DNA from 3 places in the Mesorhizobium sp. M0571 genome. Region 1 is predicted to be linked to each of the others. Evidence: predicted binding sites of a transcription regulator. Region 1 holds the regulator's gene; each other region holds the start of a gene.
The links. The regulator PhoB, encoded in region 1, activates phosphate uptake and scavenging genes when phosphate is short. The targets are predictions, from matches to a motif close to TGTCATNNANCTGTCAT.
Positions count from the first base shown of each region.

Region 2: NKI85_RS00415 (inorganic phosphate transporter) is a predicted target of PhoB. The motif match lies at 2,730-2,746, and genes of this name have one in related genera.
Region 3: NKI85_RS17890 (PhoX family protein) is a predicted target of PhoB. The motif match lies at 2,633-2,649, and genes of this name have one in related genera.

Region 1 is NZ_JAMYQT010000001.1:405,235-415,048, reverse strand. Features, by position in the region: gene NKI85_RS02035 (sugar ABC transporter permease) at 1-987, opposite strand, end outside; gene xylF (D-xylose ABC transporter substrate-binding protein) at 1,130-2,170, opposite strand; gene NKI85_RS02025 (ROK family protein) at 2,456-3,700, shown strand; gene phoB (phosphate regulon transcriptional regulator PhoB) at 3,710-4,399, opposite strand; gene phoU (phosphate signaling complex protein PhoU) at 4,416-5,123, opposite strand; gene pstB (phosphate ABC transporter ATP-binding protein PstB) at 5,156-5,959, opposite strand; gene pstA (phosphate ABC transporter permease PstA) at 5,956-6,807, opposite strand; gene pstC (phosphate ABC transporter permease subunit PstC) at 6,811-7,800, opposite strand; gene pstS (phosphate ABC transporter substrate-binding protein PstS) at 7,860-8,921, opposite strand; gene NKI85_RS01990 (hypothetical protein) at 9,580-9,814, shown strand, end outside.
Region 2 is NZ_JAMYQT010000001.1:77,042-86,855, forward strand. Features, by position in the region: gene NKI85_RS00405 (CorA family divalent cation transporter) at 1-689, opposite strand, end outside; gene NKI85_RS00410 (hypothetical protein) at 602-985, opposite strand; gene NKI85_RS00415 (inorganic phosphate transporter) at 1,072-2,676, opposite strand; gene NKI85_RS00420 (TetR/AcrR family transcriptional regulator) at 2,841-3,377, opposite strand; gene NKI85_RS00425 (efflux RND transporter periplasmic adaptor subunit) at 3,528-4,784, shown strand; gene NKI85_RS00430 (efflux RND transporter permease subunit) at 4,784-7,870, shown strand; gene NKI85_RS00435 (L,D-transpeptidase) at 7,944-8,408, opposite strand; gene NKI85_RS00440 (hypothetical protein) at 9,029-9,196, shown strand; gene NKI85_RS00445 (winged helix-turn-helix domain-containing protein) at 9,278-9,814, opposite strand, start outside.
Region 3 is NZ_JAMYQT010000014.1:58,608-68,421, forward strand. Features, by position in the region: gene NKI85_RS17885 (GNAT family N-acetyltransferase) at 1-467, shown strand, start outside; gene NKI85_RS17890 (PhoX family protein) at 573-2,564, opposite strand; gene NKI85_RS17895 (hypothetical protein) at 2,771-3,109, shown strand; gene NKI85_RS17900 (phosphatase PAP2 family protein) at 3,124-3,825, shown strand; gene NKI85_RS17905 (helix-turn-helix domain-containing protein) at 4,138-4,407, shown strand; gene NKI85_RS17910 (SulP family inorganic anion transporter) at 4,589-6,298, shown strand; gene NKI85_RS17915 (NHL repeat-containing protein) at 6,312-7,172, opposite strand; gene NKI85_RS17920 (helix-turn-helix domain-containing protein) at 7,287-8,093, shown strand; gene NKI85_RS17925 (YciI family protein) at 8,187-8,483, opposite strand; gene NKI85_RS17930 (oxidoreductase) at 8,532-9,380, opposite strand; gene NKI85_RS17935 (TetR/AcrR family transcriptional regulator) at 9,523-9,814, shown strand, end outside.

The DNA.
Region 1 (9,814 bases):
ATTGGCAGCCTCCGGATTGCCGCCGATGGCGAAGACATAGCGGCCGAAACGGGTGCGCCTGGTGATGAAGGTCATGACAATGCCCGCGGCCACGGCCATCAGCACCGGTATGGCGATGCCGTGGGCGATGAACAACCCGCCCTCGGGAATGGTGATGCCGTTCTGCTGGGCATATTGGCGTACGATGCCGACCGGCCAAGGATAGGAATTGGCGATCCAGACGGCGCCAAGGATGGCGGCGCAGGCTATCACGCCGAGCAAGGTTTCCGCCCAGACAGGGCGCAGCGGGAACTTGAACCGCTTGCGCTGCGAGCGGCCGTTGAAGAGCACGAAGGCAACGGCCGCGCAGGCGACGACACCGACGATCCAGCTCCAGGTGGCGCCGATCGAGCCGCGTGGTCCGCCGCCCATCAGCTGGAAGGTCCTGTCCAGCGGCGCAACGGTGCGCCCGCTGGTAATCAGCCATGCCATGCCGCGCCAGATCAGCAATCCGCCGAGCGTCACGATGAAGGCAGGAACCTCGAGATAGGCGATGATGAAACCCTGAAACGCTCCGATAGCCAGGCCGAGCACCAGGCCGGCGGCCAGTGCAATGACCCACAGCCAGGGGCTGCCAAGCTGAAACCCCATGACGCGGACGAGGAATTCGGCCTGCGCCACGCCCATCACCATGCCGATCACGCCTTCCACCGAACCGACGGAAAGATCGATGTTGCGCATCACGATGACCAGCACCATGCCTGTCGCCATGATCGCCACCGAGGAGGTCTGCACGGAAAGGTTCCAGAGATTGCGCGGCGTCAGGAAGAGCCCGCCTGACAATATGTGGATCCCGACCCAGATGACCAGCAGCGCGCCGACCATGCCGAGCATGCGCGTGTCGAGTTCGGTTGCCTTGAGAAATCGGGCAACGACGCCGAGCTCGGATTCACGCGCCCGGTCTGCGGTCGAGCTGTCGACCGGCGTGTTGGAAGTCGTGTCGGTCATGATGTTTCTCCCGCCGGGTTGCCGTCTGCCGCGGATGCCGGAAGCAGCCTAGAAGTTATCCGCCGGAAGCGGAAAAACAATTCTTCTTGAAAAAACGCCGCGGCGAGCAGCCGCGGCGTTCGGACTTCTCGGAAACGTCGGATCAGTTGCAGACCGGAACAGTGCCCGCCGCCACGCCGGCGCAGACTTCTTCTTTCTTGATCCAGCCGGCGTCGATGACGACGTTGAGGTTGTCCTTGGTGATGGCGACCGGGGTCAGGAACAGCGACTTGACGGTGTTGCCGCCGGGCGTGGTGAAATCCTTAACGCCCGCAACGTCGGTCATCTGCTTGCCGTCGGCCAGTTGCGAGGCGATCTCGGCGGCGTTCTTGCCGAGCTCGCGCGCGTCCTTCCACACCGACACGGTCTGTGTGCCGAGCGCGATGCGGTTCAGCGCGGCGTGGTCGCCGTCCTGGCCCGAGACCGGAACGGATCCGGCCAGCCCTTGCGCCGTCAGCGCGGCGACGACGCCGCCGGCGGTGCCGTCATTGGCGGCGACTACGGCATCGACCTTGTTGTCGTTCGCGGTCAGGAACTGTTCCATGTTCTTCTGGGCGTTGGCCGGCAGCCAGCCGTCGGTATAGGCCTCGCCGACATTCTTGATCTTGCCGCTGTCGATGGCGTCCTTCAGCACTTCCATCGAACCGGCAAACAGGAAATCGGCATTCGGATCGGCGCCCGAGCCCTTGATGAAGACGTAGTTGCCTTCCGGCTTCACCTTGAACACTTCGCGGGCCTGCATGCGGCCGACCTCCTTGTTGTCGAAGGTCAGGTAAAAGACGTCTTTGTTCTCGATCAGCCGGTCGTAGCCGACGACCGGAATACCTTCGTCCAGCGCCTTCTGCACAGCCGGCCCGATCGCCGAGGCGTCCTGCGCCAGGATGATCAGTGCGTTGGCACCCTGCGAGATCAGGCTCTCGACGTCGGTGAGCTGCTTGCCCGGGTTGGACTGTGCATCGGCGGAAATATACTTGTCGCCGGCGGCCTCGATGGCGGCCTTCATTGCGGCTTCGTCGGTCTTCCAGCGCTCCTCCTGGAAATTCGACCACGAAACGCCGATGACCTTGTCCTTAGCCTGCGCCACCGACGCGAGCGTCAGCGTCATGGCGACACCCGCCAGAATGGCGGTCGTGAATTTCTTCATCATATCCTCCCTGCGCCGCGTACGGCGTGACCAATTGGCCCAAAGACCAGCTAGAGGCGTTAATTTTTTCGAGCCTCGAAAAAATACTGACCCGATCTCCGGCTGCTGTCAACATCGATTCTGATGGATTTTGATGACTCTCCGAGTTTTTTCGAGTGTCGGAATAAACGATGACAGCGCCGCCGGCATCTGACACTATTTGCCTGTATCTGACACTATTTGTCGGACATTACCGACGGCTTCCGGTTCATGAGCGGCCGCGGCAACCGGGAGGAAAGCAAAACGATGTCGGTCGGAATCCGCCATGACGATTTGCGCCGGCGCAACCGGGCGATGGTGATCTCGGCGGTGCGCCGGGCCAGCCAGCCGTCGCGTACGGAGATCGCTGCAACCACCGGCCTCAGCCATTCGACCATATCGGCGATCTCCTCCGACCTGATACGGGAAGGCATCCTCGCCGAGAGCAAGGCAAACGAGCCCGTTTCGTTGAAACGCGGTCGTCCGCAGGTCGGCCTCGCCCTCAACCCGGAAGCGGCGGCGGTGCTGACCGTGGTGTTGTCGCTGAATTTCCTGTCGGCCGCCATCATCGACTATGCGGGACAGGTGGTCGTCGAGGAACAGCGCCGGCTGGACACGCTGACCATGCCGCGCGACGAGCTGATCCGCGAATGCATGGCCATCGTCCGGCGCCGGCTGGAAGATCCAGACCTTGACGTCCGCAGTGTCGCCCGCATCGCCCTGGCGATTCAGGGAATTACCGACTCCCCTGCACGCGCCATGCTGTGGTCGCCGATCACGCCGCAGACGGACATCGCCTTTGCCGACATGCTGGAAGACGAATTCGGCATCCCGGCCACGGTGGAGAACGATTGCAATATGATGGCGGTGGCTTTGCGCTGGCGCGATCCGGATCGCTATCGCGACGACTTCATCGCCATCCTGCTTTCGCACGGCATCGGCATGGGGCTGGTGCTGAAGGGCGAGCTGTTCACCGGCACGCATTCCTCGGGCGGCGAGTTTGGCCACATGATCCATCGTCCAGGCGGCGCGCTCTGCCGTTGCGGGCGGCGCGGCTGCATCGAGGCCTATGCAGGCAATTACGCCATCTGGCGCAACGCTACGGGGATGAGCGAAGACAGCAAACCGGTCGCCGACGTCAGCGACGCCGACATGCGCGCGTTGGCGGCCCGGGCCCGCGAGAAGGATGGGCCGGAACGCGAGGCCTACCGCAGGGCCGGCGAAGCGCTGGGTTTCGGTCTCGGCTCGTTGTTCGCGCTGATCGATCCAGCACCGGTCGCGATGGTCGGCGTCAGTGCCGCCGCCTTCGATCTGATCGAGCCGGCCTTGCGCAAGGCCATCGCCCAGACCGCCGGTGGCCAGCATTCGAGCTCGATCTCCTTCGACACCGAGCCGAACGAATTGCCGCTGATCCGCGAAGGCTGCGCGATGCGGGCGTTAAGCTTCGTCGACCAGGAGATTTTCGCGCCGGGCGCGCAAATGAGGCCCGGCATCAGAAAGAACGTAGCCTGACCAGGCAGGTCAATCTTCCCTGATCGCATAGCCGGCACCGCGGATGGTGCGGATGACATCCGGCATGCGGCCGTTATTGACGGCTTTGCGCAGCCGCCCGACATGCACGTCGACGGTGCGTTCGTCGATGTAGATCGTCTCGCCCCAGACATTATCGAGCAACTGGCTGCGCGAGAAGACGCGGCCGGGATGCCGCATCATGAATTCGAGCAGCCGGAATTCGGTCGGCCCGAGCCGGATTTCGCTCTTCTTGCGATAGACCCTGTGCGATTCGCGATCGAGCACGATGTCGCCGACCTTCAGCACGCTGGACAGCACTTCCGGCTTGGCGCGGCGCAGCAGCGCCTTGACCCTGGCCATGAATTCCGGTGTCGAAAACGGTTTGACCAGATAGTCGTCGGCGCCGGTCGAAAGACCGCGCACCCGGTCGCTCTCCTCGCCGCGCGCGGTCAGCATGATGATCGGCAGCCGCTCGGTTTCGGGGCGCACCCGCAACCGTCGGCAGAGCTCGATGCCGGAAACCGCTGGTATCATCCAGTCGAGCACCAGAAGATCGGGCACATTCTCCTGCAAACGGATCTCGGCTTCGTCGCCGCGTGTCACCACCTCGACCTGGTAGCCTTCGGATTCGAGATTGTAGCGGAGCAGCACACCCAACGGCTCCTCGTCCTCCACCACCATTATGCGTGGTGCGATCATCGGCTGGGCACCCCCATCATGTCACCGGTGCGGACATTGTCGTTTCGTCCTGCTTCGGACGATTGACAGGCAATTGCTCGCCGGTCAGCACATAATACGCATTTTCGGCGATGTTGGTGACATGGTCGCCGATCCGCTCCAGATTCTTGGCGCAGAACAGCAGATGCGTGCAAGCGGTGATGTTGCGCGGGTCTTCCATCATGTACGTCAACAGCTCGCGGAACACGGACGTGTATTTGACGTCGATGCGCTCGTCGGCGGCGCGTAGCTTGGCCAGCGCGGCCGCATCGCCGGCAGCATACTCCTCGATGACGCCCTGCACCTGGATGAGCACCAGCTGCGCCATCGCATCGATGGAATGCGATAGGTCGCGCGGCGTGACGCTGAGGCCGACCGCACTCACACGCTTGGCGATATTCTTGGCAAGGTCGCCGATGCGTTCGAGGTCGCCGGCCATGCGGATCGCCCCGACGACATGGCGCAGATCGTGGGCCATCGGCTGGCGCTTGGCGATCAGGGTGATGGCGCGGTCGTCCAGTTCGCGTTGACGCGCATCCATGATGGCGTCGTCCGAAACAACGCGCTGCGCCAGCGCATTGTCGGAATTCAACAGGGCCTTGGTCGCCCCGCCGACCATCGAACCGGCGAGGTCGGCCATGTCGCGGATCAGCTTGCTGATCTGCTCGAGATCCTCGTCGAAAGACGCGACTGTATGTTCGGCCATGATATTGTCCTCGTCTGCGTGATCGGCACCGCTCAGCCGAAGCGGCCGGTGATGTAGTCCTGCGTGCGCTTCTCGCGGGGCGACGTGAAGATCTTCTCGGTCCGGTCGAACTCGACCAGCTCACCCAGATACATGAAGGCAGTCTGGCGCGACACGCGCGCCGCCTGCTGCATGTTGTGAGTGACGATGACGATCGTGTAGTCGGCTTGCAATTCGTCGATCAGTTCCTCGATCTTGGCGGTCGACAGCGGGTCGAGGGCCGAGGCCGGTTCGTCGAGCAGAATGACTTCCGGCTTCACTGCCACGGTGCGGGCAATGCAGAGCCGCTGCTGCTGGCCGCCGGAGAGGCTCAAGCCGCTGGCGTTGAGCTTGTCCCTGACCTCGCCCCAAAGCGCGGCACGCTTCAACGCCTGTTCGACGCGGCCGTCCATCTCGGACTTGCCGAGATTCTCGTAGAGCCTGACGCCGAAGGCGATGTTCTCGTAGATCGACATGGGGAACGGCGTCGGCTTCTGGAACACCATGCCGATCTTGGTCCTGAGCAGGTTGAGATCCTGCGACCGGTCGAGAATGTTCTTGCCGTCGAGCAGGACCTGGCCCTCGGCTGTCTGTTTCGGGTAGAGCTCGTAGATGCGGTTGAAGACGCGCAGCAGCGTCGACTTCCCGCAGCCCGAAGGCCCGATGAAGGCCGTGACACTGCGCTCGGGCAGCGACAGGCTGATGTCCTTCAGCGCCTTGCTCTGGCCGTAGTAGAAGTTGAGGTTCTTGACCTCGATCTTCGTCTTCTCGGCGACCGTTTCGGTCATCGTCATGTCCGGGGACAACATCTGTGTCATCTGTCCTCTCTGCGTCCGGTAAGGCTGCGGGCGAGGATGCTCAAGCCCAGAACCGTCAGGGTGATTATGAGTGCGCCGGTCCACGCCAGCTGCTGCCATTCCTCGTAAGGGCTGAGAGCGAACTGGAAGATGGTCACCGGCAGGCTGGCCATCGGCGCGTTGATATTGCTGCTCCAGAACTGGTTGTTGAGCGCGGTGAAGAGCAGCGGCGCCGTCTCGCCGGAAATGCGTGCTATCGACAGCAATATGCCGGTGACGATGCCGGACAATGCGGCGCGGTAGGCGACCGAACGGATCACCACCCAGCGCGGCGCGCCGATCGCGGCGCCGGCTTCACGCAACGCGTTCGGCACCAGGTTGAGCATGTCTTCAGTAGTGCGCACGACCACCGGAATGACCAGGATGGCAAGCGCAACGGCGCCGGCAATCGCCGAGAAATGCCCCATTGGCCGCACCATCAATTCATAGACGAACAAGCCGATGATGATCGACGGCGCCGACAACAGGATGTCGTTGATGAAGCGGACGACGGTGGTGATGCGCGAAAAGCGTCCATACTCGGCCATGTAGGTGCCGGCCAGAACGCCGATTGGCGTGCCAACGATAACGGCGATGACCGTCATGACCAGGCTGCCGGCGATGGCGTTGAGCAGGCCGCCAGCTTCGCCCGGTGGTGGCGTCATCTCGGTGAAGACCGCGAGCGAAAGCCCGGCTGTGCCCTTATAGACCAACGCGCCGAGAATGAGCGCCAGCCAGGCAAGCCCGATGCCGGCGGCGACGACGCAAAGCGTCATCATCACCGAATTCCTGGCTTTGCGGCGGCTGTGGAGCGATGAGGATGTCGACATCGGTCAGGCTCCCGTACGGGCGTCGATCCGCATCAGCATATAGCGGGCGGCGGCAAGGATCAGGAAGGTGATGACAAACAGGATCAGGCCGAGCGAAACCAGCGAAGAGGTGTAGAGGTCGCCGTCGGCCTCGGTGAATTCGTTGGCGATGGTCGCCGAGATGGTCGTGCCCGGAGCGAACAGGGAGGCGCTGATGCGGTGGGCGTTGCCGATAACGAAGGTCACCGCCATGGTTTCGCCGAGCGCGCGGCCGAGGCCAAGCATGACGCCGCCCATGATGCCGATGCGGGTATAGGGAATGACCACGCGCCGGGTCACTTCCCATGTCGTGCAGCCGATGCCATAGGCCGATTCCTTCAACACCGCCGGCACCGTATCGAAGACGTCCTTGGTGATCGAGGTGATGAAGGGCAGCACCATGATGGCAAGGATCAGCGCGGAGGTCAGAAGGCCGATGCCGTAGGGAGGGCCGGCGAAAAGGCTGGATAGTCCCGGCACACCATGGAAGAGGTTGATGACGAAGGGCTGTATCGTCGTCTGCAGGAACGGCGCGAACACGAACAGGCCCCAGATGCCATAGATGATCGAGGGAATGCCGGCCAAGAGCTCGACCGCTATGCCGATGGGGCGCCTCAGCGGACGCGGGCAGAGTTCGGTGAGAAAGACCGCAATGCCGATGCCGATCGGCACCGCGATCAGGATGGCGATGGCCGCCGTGACGATGGTGCCGTAGATCGGCGCCAGCGCGCCAAATTTTTCCGTGACCGGATTCCAGCTTTCGGTCGTCAGGAAAGAGAAGCCGAAGGCCGACAGCGCCTGCCACGAGCCGGCAAACAGCGACATCGCGACACCGCCGAGGATGACCAGCACAAGAATTGCAGAAGCGCGGGTGAGTCCGCGGAATATGGCATCTGTGAGCGCGAAGCGCCGCACCGTAGCTTCCCTGGCCCGGGCTGCTGCAGATGATGGCATGGCATCGGAAGCGATGGTCATTGGGTCCTCGCGATTGAAGGCAACAGGGAGGGCGCCGTCGACGCCCTCCCTGGAGGAGATTACATAGCCGAGTAGAGCGGCTTGCCGTCGCTGCCGACGACTTCCTTGGCCCACATGGCCTTGACGCTCTCGACCACCTTGTCAGGCATCGGAACGTAGTCCAGCTCGCCGGCCATCTCATCGCCCTTGTCATATGCCCAGGCGAAGAATTTGAGCGCTTCGCCGGTGGTCGCGGCATCGTCCGGCTTTTTGTACAGGAGGATCCACGTCGCCGCCGTCATCGGCCAGGACTCGGCGCCCGACTGGTTGGCGAGGATCACGCCATAGCCTGGCTTCGAGCTCCAGTCGGCGTTGGCTGCGGCCGCCGAGAACGCCACTGCGGTCGGCTCAACCTTCTTGCCGTCCTTGTTGATCAGATCGGTGTAGGTGAGCTTGTTCTGCTTGGCGTAGGCGTATTCGACATAACCGATCGCGCCGCCGGTCTGGGAGACGTTGTTGGCAACGCCCTCATTGCCCTTGGCGCCGATACCGACGGGCCATTCCACTGCCTTGTCGACGCCGACCTTGTCCTTCCAGTCCGCACTGACGTCGCCAAGATAGTATGTGAAGTTGAACGTGGTGCCCGAACCGTCGGAACGGTGAACGACCGCGATCGCCTGCGAAGGCAGCTTGACGTCGGGATTGAGCTTCTTGATCGCCTCGTCGTCCCACTGCGTGATCTTGCCGAGGAAGATGTCGGCCAGCGTCGCTCCGTCGAAAACCAGCTCGCCCGGCTTGACGCCTTCCAGATTGACGACGGGAACGATGCCGCCCATCACCATCGGAAACTGGGCCAGTCCGGACGATTCAAGCTCGTCGCCGCTGAGCGGCGCATCCGAAGCGCCGAAGGTAACCGTCTTGGCTTTGATCTGCTTGATGCCGCCGCCGGAACCGATCGACTGGTAGTTAAGGCCAATGCCGGTGTCTTTCTTGTAGGTGTCGGCCCACTTCGCATAGATCGGGTAGGGGAAGGTGGCGCCGGCGCCGGAGATGTCCGCGGCGAGCGCGGCGGACAGGGTGAGGGTGGTCGTCGCCGCAGCCATTGCAATCGCAACGGCCGCCGAGCGGATGAAATGTCTCATGTGGCCTGCTCCTGTTCGGAATATGGTCTCTCGGCGCCATTCCTCCGGCGCCCGCTGAGGCCAATAGCCCCCGATTATTACAGTCGCATGACAGTTTCATGTCGCTCCGGTAACGTTGTCCAGCCGGGGTAAGAAGGAGCGGCCGCGGGCTTTGTCGGAATGGCCGCGGTTTGCCGCTGGAATCAGCAGCTTGCGTGAATTCCGGCCAACATTATCCCCTCGGAGATCGCAGCAATCGGCCTCGAAAAGAAAAACCGGGCGAGAGCGCGTTGCATGCAGCCAGAAGGTGTCATGGCCGCGCCATCGCCGAAACAGGTCCGTTGGGGTAAATCTGACCCTGTTTCTTGCCGGCGGTCGCTGCTCCCGCCCGTAACTGGAGGAGCGGAACTTCGAATATCCTATTGTCGCGACTGAGCGCGGCATTGGTATGGTGCGATCGCACCATGGCCTTACGCTGGAAGCGTTGACGAATCGCAAGGTTTAACTCGCCTCGCGCTGGATCTCGCCATCCGCGCCCGACCCGGTGCTCGATCTTTCGAGCAGAGCCTTCGACTGGAAGTGCGACGATTTCTACTTCACCGTACCTACTCCCTCTGCACTATTCCGCCGGTTGTCGGTTAGGCCGAAGCGGCGTTATAAGCTTGCAGGGGTGTTGCTGATGTCTCGACGGATTCCGCCTGTCTTCCTGTGCCTGGTGCTGCTTTTGGGAAGCGGCTGCGCGCGCAGCTATGATGGTACCGTGATCATTCCCAAGCCGCTCGACGTTCGCCGTTTCTGGGACCGGCCTTCTTCGCAGGCGCAAGCCGATCAGTCGCAGTTGGAGACCGACGTCTTTCCCGTGGCGCCGCAATCGCCGAAAAGGCCGGCGGTGCGCAGGAGCGCAGCTTCCGTTG
Region 2 (9,814 bases), 330 kb from region 1:
TAGAACAGGCCGGTCGCACCGACTGCGAGGAGCATCGCCAGGATGAAGCCGCTGGGAGCCTCGGAGAATGGCAGCCCACCAGTGTTCATGCCGAATATGCCGACGATCAGCGTGCCCGGCAGAAGCAGCGCACTCATCACTGCCAGCGCCTTCAGGCTGCGATTGGATTCGTCGGCGAGCTCGGCTGCAAGCTCCTCCTGCAGCAGCCTTGCCCGGTCGTTGATCATGACGACCTCGCGGTCGAGCCGCTCCAGGCGGACGGCAAGCCGGCGCAAAACGGCATGTGCGCCGGCGGAGAGGTTCCAGGCGGAGCGGTCCTCGTCCTGGAAAAGCGCTGCCAAGGCCGAGATCGGCCGATGCAGGGACACGGCAAGCCGGCGCACATCCTTTAGTTGCCGCCTTTCATCGGCAAGCCGCTCGGTCACGAGATGGTCCTCGACCGCATCGAGCCGCTTCGTCGCCGCGGCGAGCCGCAGGCTGGCGGTTTTGCAAAAGGCCATGACCAGCGTCTCGAACAGCTCGAATGCTGTGGCCGGCCGCAGCCCTGCGGCAAGCGCGGTGTGCACTTCCTCCACCGCCGCCAGCGGATGGCGCCGGCCGGTTACCAGCAGCCGCTCCGAGACCGCAAAATGCAATCTGCCGATCGTCGTCGACTGATGGGCGATCTCGCCATGCAGGTCGGCCGAAATGCCGTGGACGACGCCGTTCTCATGGCCAGCACCAGGCTGTCCTCGTGCCCTTCGAGGATTGCATGAGCCGACGCCGGCAGCGCGCAGGCATGGCTGACCCAGGAATGGGCGCGCCGGTCGACAAGGTCGACATGCAGCCAGACCCAGCCGTCCGGTGATGCCAGTGCGGCCTCTATGTCTCTGGGCGCCAGCGGTTCGGGAGCTTTGCCGGGAGCGGCATGATAAGCCCAGACCAACCCGGGAGCATGATGCTGGTCGTCCGCGGCAAGCAATGTCAGATGCGATGCGTCATTCATGGCCGCCGCCGAAACAAAGCGCGTTCAGGTGATCCGGGAGGCGCCGGAGCCGGCGCCGCGACATTCTGGTCAAGCCCTGTCCCCGCTCAGAACACCTGGCGGAAGATGGCGAACAACACGAAGGCAAGACAGATGGAGACCGGAAGGGTCAGTATCCAGGCCATCAGCATGTTGCGCACCGTCGCCCATTGCAGGCCCGAGCCGTTCGCCGCCATGGTGCCGGCAACGCCCGAGGACAGGACATGGGTGGTCGAGACCGGCAGGCCGAGACAGTCGGCCGATGCGATCGTCGCCATGGCGACAAGCTCGGCGGACGCACCCTGACCGTAGGTCAGATGGCTTTTGCCGATCTTCTCGCCGACAGTGACGACGATGCGCTTCCAGCCGACCATCGTGCCGAGGCCGAGCGCCAGCGCGATGGCGACCTTGACCCAGAGCGGGATGAACTTCGTCGCGTTGTCGACCGCCTTGTGATAGATCGTCACCGCCTTCAGGTCGTCTGCCTCCATCGGCAACAGCTTCTTCTTGTCGATCAGCTTCAGCGCTTCACCGATAAGATAGATGTTGTTGCGGGCGTTGCTGACCAGAGTTGTCGGCAGCTTTTCCACGGACGGATAGGGCGACAACATGGCGCTGGTGTCGTGGATGAAGCTCTGCAGGGCAGGCGTGGTCTCGTCCTTCCAGGTCTTGGTACGGACGGCGTCGCCGACCGCTGTGGCAGCGTCGGTCACGGCGACGCCGGGCTTGACGTATTTGCCGAGCACGGTCTCGACCTCAGTCGCCGCCGACTTATAGGCTTCGAGATAGTTGATATCGGGCGTGCGGTTCAGCGCGAAGGCGGTCGGCACTACGCCGATCAGGATGAGCATGATGAGGCCCATGCCCTTTTGCCCGTCATTGGAGCCGTGGGCAAAGCTGACGCCGGTGCAGGTGAAGATAAGCAACGCCCGGATCCACAGCGGCGGCGGGGCGCTCGACTTAGGCGCTTCGTAGAGCTCGCGGTTCCTGACCAGCAGCTTCATCACCAGAAGCAGCAGCGCAGCCAGGCCGAACCCGACCAGCGGTGAGATCAGAAGCGACAGGCCGACATTGGACGCCTGCGACCAGTCGATGCCGCTGGTGATGGAGCCGGCCGGAGCCGTAAACTGATTGGCAAGTCCGACGCCGATGATCGAGCCGATCAGTGTGTGCGAGCTTGAGGCAGGCAGGCCGAGATACCAGGTGCCGAGGTTCCACATGATCGCCGCGACCAGCAGCGCGAAGACCATGGCCAGTCCCGAGCTCGATCCGACCTGAAGGATCAGCTCGACCGGCAGCAGCGAAATGATGCCGAAGGCGACCGCCCCGCTGGCGGTGAGCACGCCGAGGAAGTTGAAGAAGCCGGACCACATCACCGCAAGCTCGGCCGGCATGGAATGCGTGTAGATCACCGTTGCCACCGCATTGGCGGTGTCGTGAAAACCGTTGACGAATTCGAAGCCGAGCGCGATCAGCAGCGCCAGGCCAAGCAGGATCCACGGCACCGCGACGGTGCTGGTCAGGTCCTGGCTGAGTGCGTAGCCGACATAGGCAAGGCCGCCCAGGACGATGACGGCAAAGGCCGGCAGAAACCATTTGCCGGTGCTGTTCGGCCGGTCGAGCGGATGCTCCGGCCTTGGAATTCCTGCTTCGCTTGAAACAATATCGACCATACCCCACTCCTCGTGCATTGCAGCAAAGAATGGGAGGACGCTATGTCCGCACAATGAAGCCTGTGTGACGGCAGGGCAGGTTGAGGTGACGCAAACGGGGCAATCGAAGCAAACTGACGTCCCGACAGTCGGAGCAACTGAACCCCGGCGAAGGCAACCCTCGCCTATCCCGCGATCTCCAGCAGGGACGATATCAGCAGCCGGCGCTCATCGGCGGAGAGAATATCCGAACCGAACAGGTTCATGCTGCGAAGCCCTTCGATGGCGAGATAGCAGACCAGCAGCGCCTTGAGGTCCGGCGTCTCGCCCTTCAGCCGCTCGAAAACCTGCCGCCTGAACGATTTTATCGGCGTCAGGAAATCAGGATCTTCGGCGATCGCCGAAAAGATCCAGGAGGCCGACGGTTTCGACTCCTCGGCACGATCGGCCGAAAGCCTGACATAGGCTGCAAGCGGGCTTTCGCCGCTGACGCCGCTCGTGCGAGCGGACTCCAGCGCCTGTTGGAACTCGCGCAGGTAGTCCTCGACCAGCGCCTGCATCAGCTTCGCCTTGGTCGGAAAATTGTAGAGGAGGCCGCCTTTCGACACGCCGGCACGGCTGGCGACCGCATCCAGCGACAGGCTGCCAGGACCCGTCTCGCGCGCCACGTCGGCGGCGGCGGCGAGAATTTTCTCGCGCGAATTTGCTCTGCGGACCTTCATCATTCGTTCCCCATTCATTAGCTTAGGCGGAATTGACAAGACCGTCCAGACGGTACAGTAAGATCGCCGTCATTTGAAATTGGGACCAGTCACAGGTATGTGTTCCGGTCATCCGACCGTTATGCTGGGCCGTGGCCGAGGGGACTGTTCGTGATCAAGCGCTTCATCATCGCCTTCATTCTGCTCGTGCTGGTCTGCGGCGGCATCGTCGGCTTCAACCTGTTTCGCGACAATGCGATCAAACAGTTTTTCGCCACCATGAAGCCGCCGGCCGCGACCGTGTCGACGGTCATCGTCAAACCGATGTCCTGGACGCCTGGCATCGAGGCGATCGGTACGGTCAGTGCCGTACGCGGCGTCGACCTGACGGTCGAAACTGCGGGCATCGTCAAGGACATCCTTTTCCATGCCAATCAGAAGGTCGCCGCCAACGCCGTGCTGCTGCAGCTCGACGATGCCGTCGAGCGAGCCGACCTCGTGGCGTCAAAGGCGCAAGCCACATCCGACCAGACGACGCTGACGCGCGCTCTTGAGCTGCAGAAGCGCGGCGTCGGCACCGACGCTACACTCGACACGGCGCAGGCAGCGGCGTCGGTCTCCGCCGCGCAGGTAAACAAGCTGCAAGCGGTGCTCGATCAAAAGCAGCTAACGGCTCCTTTCAAGGGCACCGTGGGTATTCCGAAAATCGACCTTGGCCAGTATCTCACACCTGGTACCGCCGTGGTGACCTTGCAGGACATGGATACGATGCGTGTCGATTTTACGGTTCCGGAGCAGCAGCTTCCGCAGCTGAAGATCGGACAGACGGTGCGGCTGGGCATTGGCGGCGGCGACATGCCGTTCGCCGGCAGCATTCGCGGTATCGATCCGAAGATCGATCCGACGAGCCGGCTGGTGACGGTGAGGGCGGAGGTCGCCAATCCGGAAGGCAAGCTGACGCCCGGCCAGTTCGTCCAGGTGCGCGTCGAACTGCCCGAGGACAAGAACGTGCTGGCGCTGCCGCAGACCGCCCTGACCTCAAGCCTGTACGGTGACTTCGTCTTCGTGGTGCGCCCGGCCAAATCCGCCGAAACCAACGGCGCGGCTCCCGAGGCAAAGCCGGAAGAAAAGCCCGCCGCAGATGCTGCCAAGCCCGCTGCCGAAGCGCCCGCGGCAAAACCCGAAGAAAAGCCGGCTGCTACCCCGGCCAAACCGACAGCGGAAGAACAGAAGCCGCAGCTCGTGCTCGCTCAGGTGTTCGTCAAGCCAGGCCGCCGCAACGCCGGCCTGGTCGAGATACTGCAAGGCATCGCGCCAGGCGACGAAGTCGTTACCGCCGGCCAGAACCGGCTCTCGAACGGCATGTCCGTTGCCGTCGACAACACGATCGACCCGACCAAGCCGGCAAACCAGCAGGCAGCCCAGTAATGAGCTTTTCCGACCTCTTCATCCGCCGCCCGGTCCTTTCGACCGTGCTCGCTATGATGATCCTGCTTCTTGGTTTCCAGGGCATCTTCAACCTTTCGATCCGGCAATATCCAGAAGTTGAAGAAACGGCCATCACGATCACCACGGCCTATCCCGGCGCCAGCGCCGACCTGATCCAGGGGTTCATTTCCGCTCCGATCGCGCGTGCCGTCGCCTCGACCGAAAACATCGATTATGTCACGTCGGCGAGCCGGCCGTCATCCAGCACCGTGACGGTGCAGATGAAACTCGGTTCCGACCCCGACGTCGCGCTGAACGAAGTCCTGTCGAAGGTACAAGGCGTGCGCGGCGACCTGCCGGACGACGCCAAAGACCCGGTGATCATCAAGGGCACCGGCCAGCAGTTCGCGATGATGTACATCTCGATGCAGAACCCGAACATGACGCCGGAACAGCTCACCGAATATATCGAGCGCGTCGTGCGGCCACGCATGTCTACGGTCGAAGGTGTCGCCGACGTGCAGATATTCGGCGCCGCCGAATATTCGATGCGCGTCTGGATCGACCCGATCAAGCTGGCGGCGCGCGGCGTGACGGCGGCGGAAGTGCTGACCGCCATCAACGCATCGAATTTCCTCTCCGCGCCCGGCGATACCGAAAACGAGTATGTGGCTTCCTCGATCACCGTGCGCTCGACGCTGCAGACGCCGGAGGCTTTCGCCGCCCTTCCGCTCCGTTCGAAGGACGGCAATGTGGTGAGATTGCGCGACGTGGCGCGCGTCGAGCTCGCCGCGGCGAACACCGACACCAGGGTGAGCTTCAACGGCAAGCCCGGCATCTTTCTCGCCATTTTCCCGACGCCGGCCGCTAATCCGCTGACCACTGCGGCGGCAATCCACAAGATCGTGCCGACCATCCAGGAGACGCTGCCGCTCGGTATGACGATAGAGATCGTCTACGATTCAACCGAGCAGATCAGTGCGTCGATCGAGGAGGTGTTCAAGACCATCGGCGAGGCGGTCGCCATCGTCATCGTCGTCATCCTGCTCTTCCTCGGCTCGTTCCGCTCGGTGCTGATGCCGATCGTGACCATTCCGCTGTCGCTGATCGGCGTCTGTTTCCTGCTGTTTTCGGTGGGCTATTCGATCAACCTGTTGTCGTTGCTGGCCATGGTGCTGGCGATCGGGCTCGTCGTCGACGACGCCATCGTGGTGGTGGAAAATATCCACCGCCACATGGAGGAAGATGGTTTGTCGCCGATGCAGGCGGCCTTCAACGGCATGCGCGAGATCTCGTCCGCCGTCGTCGCCATGACGATTACACTGGCCGCCGTGTTCGCGCCGCTGGCCTTCACCGGCGGCCTGACCGGCGCATTGTTTCGCGAATTCGCGGTGACGCTTGCCGGCTCTGTGGTGCTGTCGGGTGTCGTCGCCCTCACCATCACACCGATGATGTCGGCACGTATCTTGACGGCCGGCTCGCACAGCCGCTTCCAGCGCGTTGTCGACAATACGTTCGGGCGCGTCGAACACATCTATGAGCGGCTCGTCACCGGCTCGTTGAAATATCGCCCGGTGACGCTGATGATCGTCCTGGCGCTGGTCGCCACGACCGGTTTCATGTTCACCAAGACCTCGAGCGAGCTGGCGCCGGAAGAAGACCAGGGGTTCTTGCTTTCGCTGGTGACCGCGCCGCGCTATGCGACGTCGGACTATACGGAGACCTACGTCAATCAGATACTCGGCCTGGTCAAGGATCTGCCTGAGACGCGGGCACAGTTCTCGGCGGTCGCCTTCGGCGGCGGCCAGACGAACAGCGCCTTCGTCGGCTTTGCGTTCAAGGACTGGGCCGACCGCGCGCGCAGCTCGAAGGAAATCCAGCAAGACATCACGGGCCGCCTCAGCAAGGTGGCCGGCGTCGAAGCTTTCGTTTTCGCACCGCCGACGCTGCCCGGCTCCGGCGGTGGCCTGCCGATCACCATGGTCGTGCGCTCGACCGGCGACGCCTCCCAGGTGTACGAGGCGGCCGAAGACATAAAGAACAAGGCGCAGGCCTCCGGCCGCTTTATCGTCGTGCAGAATTCGATGACATTCGACGCGCCGCAAGTGACGGTGACGATCGACCGCGATCGCGCCGCCGCGCTCAACCTGCCGATCGCCGACATCGGCCGAACGCTGACGCTTTTGGTCGGTGGCGCCGAAGTGGCGCAATTCGACCGCGAATCCAACAGCTACGACATCATTCCGCAGGTGCCGCAGCAATTCCGCGACAACCCTGAAAAGCTGGGCGAGTATTTTGTGCGTAGCGTGTCGGGCGAGATGGTGCCGCTTTCGGCGGTGGTGAAGATCTCGACCAACGCGTCGCCGGCCGCCATCGAGCAGTTCAACCAGCTCAACTCCGCGACGATCTCTGCCTTGCCGCGGCCCGGCATCACTACCGGGGATGGGCTACAGGCGATCGAGGACATTGCCAAGCAAAGCCTGCCCGACACCTTCTTCATCGACTATACCGGTCAATCGCGGCAGGAGAAGGAACAGGGCTACACGATCATCATCGCTTTCGCGGCGGCGGTGCTGGTCATCTATCTGGTGCTGGCGGCGCAGTTCGAAAGCTTCCGCGACCCGCTGATCATCATGATGGCGGTGCCGCTGTCGATCTTCGGCGCGATCGTGCCGCTTAATGTCGGGCTCGGCACGCTCAACATCTACACGCAGGTCGGCTTGATCACGCTGATCGGCCTGATCACCAAGCATGGCATCCTTCTGGTCGAGTTCGCCAACCAGCAGCGTGAAATGCACGGCATGCGGCGGCGCGACGCGATCATCGCCTCGGCCAAGGTGCGGCTGCGGCCGATCCTGATGACGACGGCGGCGATGGCGCTTGGCGTGGTGCCGCTGATCATCTCCAGCGGCGCCGGTGCCGCGGCACGCTATTCGATGGGCTTGGTGATCTTCACCGGCATCCTGGTCGGAACCATGTTCACGCTGTTCGTGGTGCCGATGTTCTACACCTTCATCGCCAGCAAAGACCTGCCGCATCACGCCGAAAAGCCGGATCCGAAGCTGATGCCGGTGATGCCCGATTAGATTGTACTAATATTATGCTAATAAGGAAGGCCGGATTTCCGGCCTTTTTTGGGAGCGACGAGAGAAGCATCGCTCACTTGACGATGACGATGCTGGTGTTGGTCGGGCCGAAGACCTCGACGAGCTGGTAGAAATCGGCGGCATTGTCCGGATGCAGACGCACGCAGCCATGCGAGGCCGGCTGGCCGAGGCGCTTGATGGCGCTTGTCGCATGTACGGCGTAGCCGCCGCTGAAGAACACCGAATGCGGCATCGGGGCGTTGTCGTATTTCTTCGAATACCACATTTCATGCATGCGGGTCGGCTTGAACGAACCGGTGGGCGTGACGTGCGTCCTGTCGCCGGTCGAGCCTTTCCAGGCGAATGTCGGCCGGCCGTCGACCAGTATTTCCATTGTCTGCTGCGACAGCGACACACGCGCAACGATCTTGTTGGCGGCGGCGTGGGCTGCGCCGCTGCCGGCCCCGAAAAGCAAGGCAGCACCGGTGATGATTGCGGCGGTGACGTTGATGAGCTTGGCGGAAATGGCAGTGTACATGATGTCTCCCCTATTCTGCCGGCCGGGGCCGGCTCCAATTCGATAACCGGCTTATCGGGGCGTCATGTTTCGCGCCGATTTCGCTAGATGCGCGTTTCTGTTTCGATTGTGTTTCCTCTGGCTAACAAAAAGAGTCCGCGCAAAGCGGCTTCCAGTCGCGCGATACAATTAGGACGGTGCAATGTTTGCAAAAAGGGATCGGCTTTTCACAAGGAGATCGGCCGAGCCGCGGCACGAATACGCGGTTGCCTTTCGTTTGAGAGGAATTCACCTGACTCCGAAACCGAGCTGCAACAAAGCGCGGCCTCGGCGGCATGATCCGGATACAGCACACGGGCAAAGTTGACCTAACGAAAACAGCCGGCACCGAACGATCGGAAGCCAACACTGTTTTCGCTACGGTCTAAATTGGTCTGGATAGTTTCCAGCCTGCGCATCGACCGGCTCAAGGCCCTCTGGCGGGGGCGGCTTCGGGCTGTTGAGGATGCGCGGCGCCTCCGGCAACTTGCTGCCGAGAGGACCGAAGGCCCGCGCCGCAACGGGGGGCTCCGCTGGCGGCGCGGGCGCTTCGGGGGTTCCCCTGAAGCGCCCGCAAATCCCAATTTTGAGGAACGAACAGGATGAAAACGAAATTCGCCGCTTCCGTGCTTTCTGCCCTGCTCTACGTGCAGGGCCTGCTCGGCATTGCCGGCCTCGCCACCGTGCTGCTGAAGGAACGTGCCCATGCCGGCGAGTTCAGCACGAACAGTGAAATGCCGTCAGGCCCGTCGCTTCTCGTGGTGCGCTGAGGAAAGAGCATCGGACCCCAAAAGTGGAAACCGGTTTTGGGAAAATCCGATGCTCAAAACAAAAGGGTGGCTGTCCTGCATTCAATCGGCGAATTGCGTCGGCGGATCGAACCGGTAACCCGCACCCCGTATGGTGGTGATGGTTTCGGTATCGAGCTTGCGGCGCAGCCGCACGATGCGCGAATCGATCGACCGGTCGAAGGCTTCGGCATTTTCGGCGGGCGCGGCGGCGATGATGTCGTCGCGCGTCAGCACCTTGCGCGGGCTGGCCAGGAACAGCCTGAGCAGCGCCACCTGCCCGGGCGAAAGCTGTTCTTCCGTGCCCGAGCGGTGCATGACGATGGCCGATCGAAGATCGACGGTCGCGTTCTCCAGCACGATCAATTCTCCGGCGCTCCTGCCGCGCCGCGCCAGAAGGCCGCCGACGCGGGCGGCGAGCTCCCTGACATTGAGCGGGCTTTCGACGACGTCGGCGGCGCCGAGCTCGAGCGCCAGCACCTTGTCGACCAGATCGGCCGGGCGGCAGATCAGGATGAAATCCGGTCCACCTTCGCCGCCATGGCGCCTGAGCAGGTCGCGCCCCTCCGCCTGGCTGACGCTGTCGCCGACAACCACGAC
Region 3 (9,814 bases), on a different contig from region 1:
CCGCGGGGCTTTGTGCAACGTCTGCCGCGGCCGGGGTTCAGATGATTGCCGAGCAGCCATTGCAGATCGTCTCCGACCAGCGCGTGCAACGTCTGACGCGACACGATGCAGCTGAGATGCTCGCCTTGGCACTGGTCACCAAGCCCGGCCCATTCACGCTCGAAGCCTTGAGCCTGGGCGATTTTTGGGGTGTGAAAATTGAGGGCAGACTTGCGGCCATGGCCGGCGAGCGCATGAAGCAACCTGGCTATACCGAACTCAGCGGGGTGTGCTCACATCCGGAATTTCGGGGCGGTGGCCTGGGCAAGCTGCTGTCCCTATTCGTGGCAAATCAGATAGTAGCGCGCGGCGAGGTTCCCTATCTCCACGCCTATGCCAGCAACGCTACGGCCATAAGATTATACGAGTCGATTGGCTTCAGGTTGCGAAGCATGATGAACGTAGCCGTGGTTCAGCGCGCCGAATAATCCGTCAGGCGCACAATGGCAGCATGGATGCATCCTGCGCATCGGAAAAGGAAGGATTTCGTATCACCGAAATCCTTCCTTGAGACTGCAAGGCCTTGCTGCGTGTCAGACCGCGATCTTGCCGCCGCCTTGCTTGGTGATGGCAACGACCGCCGGGCGCACCGGCATCTCCGGCTTGAAGTCGGGCCAGCGCGTCGACAGGTCCTCATAGTAGGACGGACGGCCGAACGCCTCCCAGTCCTCGCCGCCGTCGCCTGGATGCTGGACGGCAACGAAGGCGGTCTGGTCGTCCGGCGCAAATAACGGGCCGCACATTTCGGCTCCGATCGGCACACGGAAGAACAGTTTCGAGGTCGCCCGCGCCGATCCTTCCGTATCCACCGCCCACAGACCGTCAGTGCGGCCCGTGGCCTTCGGACCCTGGCCGTCGGTGGCGACCCAGAGACGGCCGGCCGAATCGACCGCGCAATTGTCCGGCATGCCGAACCAGCCATTGGCGGTGGTTGCGGTCGAGAAGGTGGCGCCGACTTCGGCCACAGCGGGGTCGCCGCACTTCAGCAGGATTTCCCACTTGCCCTTTGTCGCAGTGAAATCGCCGCCATCCTCGACGATCTCGATGATATGGCCAAAGGCGTTTTCGGCGCGCGGGTTGGCGGCGTCGACCTGATCGGCCTTTCGCTTCGAATTATTGGTCAGCATGACATAGACCTTGCCGTTGGCGGCATTGGGCTGGATGTCTTCCGGGCGGTCCATCTTGGTGGCGCCGAGCAGGTCGGCGGCGCGGCGCGTCTCGATCAGCACGTCGGCCTGGCCGGCAAAGCCGTTCTCCGCCGTCAGCGGCCCCTGGCCGAAGACGATCGGCAGCCATTCGACCGAACCGTTCTCGGCGAACTTGGCGACATGCAAGGTGCCGTCGTCGAGCAAATTCATGTTGGCGGCGCGCTCGTTCGGGTTGAACTTGCCGGTGGTGACGAACTTATAGACATAATCGAAGCGCTCGTCGTCGCCGAGATAGAAGACGACACGGCCATCCTTGGCGACGATCGATTCTGCGCCCTCATGCTTGAAGCGGCCCATCGCGGTGCGCTTCCTCGGCACCGAAGTCGGATCCTGGACATCGACCTCGACGATCCAGCCGAAGCGGTTCGGCTCGTTCGGCTCCTTGCCGATGTCGAAGCGGTCGTGATGCGCAGCCCATTCATAGGCGCCTTCGGGAATGCCGAGGCGCTTGTAATTGGCCGCTTCCTTGTGGCCCTGCGGCAGCTCGCCAGAGAAATAGCCGTGGATGTTCTCCTCGGCCATGACATAGGTGCCCCACGGCGTGACGCCGCCGGCGCAGTTGTTGATGGTGCCAATGATTTTCGTGCCGCTCGGGTCGGCGCTGGTCTTGACGCGGTCGTGGCCGGCGACGGGGCCGGACAGCGCGATATCGGTGTTGGAGGTAATGCGTCGGTTGAGCTTGCCGTCGCGCACGACCTGCCATTTGCCGGCTTCTTTGCGGATCTCGACAATGGTGCCGCCATGCGCGGCCATCTCGACGTCGACTTGTTCTTTGCTGAGGGCCGTCTGCTTGGCTTTGCCGTCGACGATGGTGACGAGGCCCGGAAACATCAGATGCGGATTGGTGTATTCGTGATTGACCACCAGCAGGCCGTGCTCGGCCGAGCCGTCGATCGGGATATAGCCGACATAGTCGTTGTTGTAGCCGAATTGTCTGGCCTGGGCCTCCGCCGACTGTTTTGTCGGATCGAATTCCGGCGAATCGGGGAAAAGCGGATCGCCCCAGCGCAGCAGCACATCGGCGTCGTAGCCTGGTGCGACGTGATGCTTATCGTCGATGCCGGCTTCAAGCTCGTCGAAAGCGAAGGCAGAGCCTTCGGCGGCGCGGGCGTTGTCGGCGGTGATCAGCGCCAGCGGGCTGACGGTTGCCGCTATGGCCGAGACGGCAAGCGAGCCCTTGAGGAAGCCGCGGCGCGAGAACCGCGCGGCGATGATCTCGCCCATGGTGCGGTTGTCGGAGGGATTGATGGCCGGGCCGTTGTTTTCCTCGAGCTGGCTGGTGCGGAATCGGGCGTCGGGGGAGCGATGTTCAGTCATGGGGGCTTGCCTCTGGCTTCTTGGGATGGCTGGAGCGTGGCGCTTGACTGACCGCCTATCGCCGGCAGATCACAGTTTGATGACGTTGCCGGTCAATTTCCAGCTTCAGATTTCGCGTCCGTGATCGGCCCCGCTTGACCGCGACCGGCGCTTCGGAAACAAGAGCTGCGGCAGGCGCGGAAGGACCGCATCGAGAGGAACAAAAAGTGAGTTTCTGGGGACTGGGGCAGCTCGGCGTTTCGACAGTGATCTTTCTGCTGGCGGCGACGGCGGCGAAGCAATGGGGACTGGCGCCGAGCCTCGGCAAGATGGTGCTGACGCTGGCGCTCTATTCGCTGGGCAATCTGATCATGCTGAGGCTGATCCGTGAATTCGGCATGTCGGTGTCGTTCAGCCTGTCGGCGGTGATCCAGCTGGTGTCGGTCAACGTGGTGGCGCTGGTCTTCTTCGGCGAGCGCGTCAATGCCTTGCAGGCGACCGGCATCGTGCTCGCCGTCGCAGCTGTGGCGCTGATAACGCTCGGGCCCTATCTGCAAAAGCTGTAACTGCGATCGGGCCGATGAAGAACACTGCAAGCAGGCTGCGCAACTGGCTGGAGTTCCCGGTCCTGCTGGCTGGGCTGATCATTGCCGGCGGGCTGTGGGGGTTCGAAGAGCTGATGGAAATGGCGCGGGCGACCACGCCGCATGCCTTCGACACCGAAATCCTGCTCGCCTTCCGCAAAGCCGGCCAACCCGACAATCCGATCGGACCGGCATGGCTGGAAGGGGCGATGCGCGACATCACCAGCCTCGGCAGCGCCAGCGTGCTGGTACTGATCACTGCGGCAATGATCGTCTATCTGCTCCTCATCCGCAGGCCAGGCGCGGCGCTTCTCATGTTCGTCGCGGTGGCGGGCGGCCAGGTCCTGTCAAGCGTGCTGAAATTCGACATCGACCGGCCGCGCCCCGATCTGGTCTCGCATCTCGCCGACGTGGCATCGCTTTCGTTTCCGAGCGGCCACGCCATGCTGTCGGCGGTGACATATTTGACGCTGGGCAGCATGGCGGCGCGGTTTTTGCCCGGGCGGACAACGAAAATCTACGTGCTTGGGCTGGCGGTGCTGACGGCGGTGCTCGTCGGCATCAGCCGTATCTATCTCGGCGTCCACTGGCCATCCGACGTGCTGGCCGGCTGGTGCGCCGGCTTTGCCTGGGCGATGCTGTGCTGGCTGGCGGCACGGTTCCTGCAGCGATGGCTCGGGCGGGCCGATGGCACCTGACTCAGTAAGTCAATTTGCGGTCAAATCAGCCTGTTAATCAGGCCATGGCCGCAGCCTGCCAGCAGGAAAACCATCGACAGCAAGGCTGTCGATGTCGTCAACGCTTTGAATATCTTCACCCGCTTATCCTTTTGAAGTCGTTGCCTGTGAAATCGGGATAGCAGGGCCGCCAAACGATCCCGAGTCTGTAGCATGATAGCGTGTCGGCTGGCAAAGAGTGGTGCATGTCTCACATGTGCAGGATGATGCTTGAACCATTATAACAAAGGTATTATACGTGACATTGCAGGACTCAGACGGGGGTTTTGGCCGATGATCACTGCCGCGCAGATGCGTGCCGCGAGGGCGCTGGCCGGCATCGACCAGAAGACGCTCGCCGAGCGCGCCGGGGTTTCGCTTCCAACCATCCAGCGCATGGAAGCGAGCGACGGCGTGGTCCGGGGCGTGGTCGATACGCTGATGAAGGTCATCCAGGCACTTGAAGAGGCCGGGGTCGAGCTGATCGGCGAGAACCAGGCGAGCGAGCGTGGCGGCAGGGGCGTTCGCCTCAGGCCTGTCACGCCGCAGAACCCGCAAGGCTGACGGTACTGCCGCATCGGCGGAAATCGAGATCGATTTTCGGATAGTCCGATGCGCGGTTCAAAAGTATTGGAGCGTACCTGTGCGCCCATTTGGACGCACGCCGCTCCAAGTCGCGACGGCGACCGCCGACAGTCTTGCCGACGATCCCGCCGCCTCCTTGGTTTCATGCGGAAGGCACTCGATGGATCAGACCCGGCGGGCAGTGCATCAACCAGCGCGGCCGACATTTTCCGAACTGTTCACGCCGAAGCTGGTGACGGTGCTGCGCGAGGGCTACACGCTCGAGCATTTCAAGGCCGATGCCATCGCCGGGCTGACCGTCGCCATTGTGGCGCTGCCGCTGTCGATGGCAATTGCCATTGCTTCAGGCGTGACGCCGGAGCGCGGGCTTTACACCTCGATCATCGGCGGCTTCCTGGTCTCGGCGCTGGGCGGCAGCCGTTTCCAGATCGGCGGCCCGGCCGGCGCCTTCATCGTGCTGGTGGCGGCGACGGTGGCGCGGGTCGGCGTCGATGGCTTGCTGCTGGCGACGATGATGGCCGGCGTTTTCCTGCTTGCCATCGGCTATCTCCGGCTTGGCACCTACATCAAGTTCATCCCCTATCCGGTGACCGTAGGCTTCACCGCCGGCATCGCCATTATCATCTTCTCTGGCCAGGTCGTCGAACTGTTCGGGCTGAAGCTCGCCGGCAAGGAGCCCGGGCCGCTGGTGCCGAAGCTGATGGCGATCGGCGAGGCGGCCGGCACGATCAACATCGCCGCCACCTCGGTGGCGGCACTGACCATCATCACTATTGCGCTGTTGAAGCGATTTCGGCCGAAGTGGCCGGCGATGCTGATCGCCATCGGGCTGGCGTCACTCGTCGTGGCATTGCTCGCCCTGCCGGCCGAGACGATCGGCACGCGCTTCGGCGGCATTCCGCGCAGCCTGCAATGGCCCGCCTTTCCGCCGCTCAGCCTCGACCGGATGATCGACGTGCTGCCGGACGCCATCGCCTTTGCGCTGCTCGGGGCGATCGAATCGCTGCTCTCGGCCGTGGTCGCCGACGGCATGACCGGCAGGCGGCACCGCTCCAATTGCGAGCTGGTGGCGCAAGGCTTCGCCAATATCGCCTCCGCCTTGTTCGGCGGCATCTGCACCACCGGCACCATTGCCCGCACCGCAACCAATGTGCGGGCCGGCGCGCATGGACCGGTCTCAGGTATGATGCACTCAGCCATCCTGCTTGCGCTGATGCTGGTGGCGGCACCACTGGCCAGCTACATCCCGCTTGCAGCGCTTGCCGGCGTGCTGGCGGTGGTGTGCTGGAACATGTTCGAGAAACAGGCCTTCGCCACCTTGCTGCGCGCCTCGCGCGGTGATGCGCTGGTGCTGATGACGACGTTCCTGATCGTCATCTTCCGCGACCTGACCGAAGGCATCGTCGTCGGTTTTGCGCTGGGCTCGATCCTGTTCGTTGACCGCATGGCCAAGAGCATCGCAGTGGAGGCGGACCAGTCGCTGGTGCAGGAAGACGTCGCCGACCGAGCCAGCGCCTATGATTCCAGCGAGGCGAGCGATGCCGACACCGTCGTCTACCGCATCTCGGGCGCCTTCTTCTTCGGCGCCGCCTCGACCGTCGGCACGGTACTGGACCGCATCGCCGACCAGCGCAAGAACTTCATCCTCGACTGTTCAGCGGTGCCGTTCTTCGATTCGACGGCGGCCAACGTCATCGAAGGCGCGGCCCACAAGGGGAGCCGCGCCGGCGTGCGCTTCATCATCGCCGGCGCTTCACCGCAGATACGTCGCATGCTGATCAACCACGGCCTCAAGCGGCCGCTGGTGACCTATGCCGCCTCGATTAAGGACGCGCAGGCGCAGCTGAAGAAAGCTGCGCCCGCTGCCTGAGCTGGCTGCTGGCTTAGTCGAGGCTCAACGCCGCAACTTCGCCGTCGTTCATCAGCGGCACGAAGATTGTCGACCTGCCGTCGGTGCCGATGTCGGCGCTGCCCGGCTTGAAGGTCGCAACCACCTGCGGCGTGTCTCCCGCTTTGTAGCGGTAGAGCGTGCCGGTCATATAGGCGGTGGCGTAGATGCTGCCGCTGATGGCGACGATGCCGTCGAGATTGGCGAACTTTTCGGCACCGGGCAATGGCGCAATTGCCTTGGTGGCGAGATCGACCGAGAGCAGGCCGCCCGGCTCCGCGGTGCTGAAGTCGGGCTTGATGCCCTTGCCCCAGGAGGCGACGATCAGCCGGCCGCCGTCGCAGAAGACGCCGTTCGGCGAAGCCAGTGCCGCATCCCTGACGAACAGTTCCGGCCGGTCGCCGTCGATGCGGTAGATCGCGTCGGCCAGCATGTCGGTGACGTAGACCTTGCCGGATGCATCGGCAGTCATGTCGTTGAGAAAGACGGCATTCGGCACGTCGATGGTCGAGACGAGCTTGCCGCTTTGAAGATCGACGACGCGCACATGGGTGATGTCGGCGACATAGAGTTTGCCGCCTGCAATCGCCATGCCCTTGGGCGCGTCCATGCCGTCGGTCCAGTGCTGGGTGACCATCTTGCCGTCCGTCGACAGGACCGACAGATAGCCATTGCCGTCGGCTTCGCCGGGGCTGCCGACGATGTTTGAGACAATGATGCGTTTGCCGGCAGCGTCGAGGAGCGCCGATTCAGGTTGCTCAAGGCCGGTGGCGCGCCAGAGTTCGCCGGCCTGGGCTGCAGGCGCAATCGCGGCGCCGATGGTGGCGAAGAGTATCGAAGTGATGAGGGTCCTCATGGCTGGTCTCCTGTAATGAATGGCGGAGAGCTAGGCCTTTCGATACTTTCCCGGAAGACCTATCGGGACTAGTACCGAAGGCTGATACCAAATCACGCGAAAGAGGTGCATCGCATGAACGGGCTGATCTTCGAAGCGTTGAAACGGACGTTGAAGGCCAAGGGCGTCACCTACCGCGTCCTTGCCGAGCGGATGAGCGTTTCCGAGCCGACGGTGAAGCGCATCTTCCACGAGCGCAACTGCAAGCTCGACCGGCTGATGGAGATCTGCGCGGCAGCCGGCGTAGAGCTGGAAAATGTGCTTGGCTCGATGACCAGGGGGCCGGGACCTGCCAACCACATCGCGCCGGAAATCGAACGCAAGCTCGCCGGGCGGCCGGCGCTGCTGTTCGTTTTCGTCATGCTCTCCGAGAAATTCACCCCCGAAGGCATCATGCGCTCACAAGGATTGAGCGAGGCATCGATGTTCCTCTATCTGCGCGACCTTGAGGAACTCGGGCTGGTCGCGCTCGGTCGCGGCCTGTCGGCGAGGCTGCTTGTCGAGACACCGATCCAGTGGAATTTCGACGGGCCGCTGCGGCCGCTGTTCGAGATGACCAACAAGAACTTCATTGGCTGGGCCATCACGCATCTGCAGTGCGAGGCGACATTCGTCAGCTTCTCCAGGCGGATGCGGCCGGAAACGGCGGAAATGGTCAGGCGCGAGGCGGAGGAACTGGCCGAGCGCGCCAAATTGCTTGCTCATCACGATCAGCACACGACGCCCGAGGACGGGCTGGTCGGCTACAAATGGACCTTCGCTTTCGGCGCGACGCCATTCCCGGTGATTATGCCGATCGGGCCGCATCCGCGCGACGCCGGCGCACGGACGCCCGCACGGGCGGATGTCGCGGCCAACGGGCGACGTCCTCTGCCGGCCTAAATCGATTGCCTCCGCCTTGCCCTCGGCGCAGCGGACCCTAGAGGTTGGTCCCAAGCACCATCTAGACAATGCACGAGGCACAGTCGAACGGCGTTAGCCGCGTGTCCTTAGATGAAGCATTGGATGAACCTCATAGTGCCCGGTGCCGCCCTGTACGATGGGATCCTCCGAAGTCATCGCCTCAATGTCCTGGTCATCGTCGACCTGGTAGAGCGACAGACCATAGCCACCGGCTGGATCGAGCACCGGGCCATGGGCGACGATTGTCCCCCTGCCGAGGAGCCGATCCAAAAAGGCACCATGCTGCTTCATCAATTCGCCTTCATCGGCACTCATCGTCGCCAGGAAGTCGGAGCGAGGCGGAATAAACTTGGCTAGATAGTACTTCATCGTTGGCTCTCGCTTATTTGGTTGCCTGGCGACGCAGCGATTCAGATATCAAGCAGGCAGATTCATCTGCTTGCGAAAGCTCTTCTCAAAGGACTTTTCGGGAACAAAGCGTCGCATGAAGCGGAGACGGCCTGCCGTCTTTCCAGGCGTGTACCGAATTCGCGGCGTCTTTTCGGTGGCTGCCTGCACCACTTTGTCGGCCACGGCTTCCACCGGGTCGCCGCCTGCGATGCCCTTGCGCCAGGTCGAATTCATCGCTGTGCGCCCCTTTTCATAGACGCTCGAAATCCGGTCAGGTTGTTCCGCGTTCTCTTCCAGCCCGGTGCGAGTGAATGCGGGCTCTACCACGGAAACGCGGATCCCCAATGTACGAAGTTCGTGATCAAGCGACTCGGAATAGCCTTCGACGGCATGTTTGGTGGCGTTGTAGAGAGCCGTGAACGGTCCGGGCAGGAAACCGGCCACCGAACTGATGTTGATGATCCGGCCCTTGCCCTGGCTGCGCATGATGGGCAGGACTTCATTGGTCATGCGAAGGATGCCGAAGACATTTACATCAAACAGCTTCTGGGCCCGACCCACCGATGATTCCTCGGCGCCGCCGATCAAGCTCCGGCCGGCATTGTTGACGAGCACGTCGATCCGACCTGCACGAGCGACGACCTCCTTGACCGCTTGCTTGACTGACGCGTCGTCAGTCACGTCGCAGCGGATCATCTGGATGCCCTGACGTACCTCATTGGGCGGAGCCCGACGGCTGGTGCCGAATACCCGATAGCCCGCGCGGATGAGCGCAAGCCCGACCGCATGCCCGATGCCGCCCAAGGCGCCGGTTATGAGCGCAACCTTTTCATCGGTTGCGCGCGACTGAACGTGTGTCATCTCAGTTTTCCTCATTAATGAGGATGATCGTCATCATTATGCTAATAATGACAACCATCATCATTGTCAAGCGACCATCGCGTGTCTTGCATCGAGGATGACAAAGGTCGCGTCGCGTCTTATATGTCGCTCATCATCAATAGCGAGGGGTGCCGTCGTGAAGGTAAGCAAGGAGACGGTCGAGCAGAATCGCGAGCGGGTAATCGACACCGCCGCGATGCTCTTGCGCGAACGAGGGATCGACGGCATCGGCATCGCCGACCTGATGCACGCTGCCGGGCTTACCCATGGAGGTTTCTACCGACAGTTCAAGTCGAAGGACGACCTCGTCGTTCAGGCCGTCAAACGCGCCTATGCCAGCATAAACGATGATCTCCGTCAGCGCATGGACGCCACTCCCGACACGCCGCTAGAAACGCTCGTGCGGTACTACGTCTCGGACTATCATC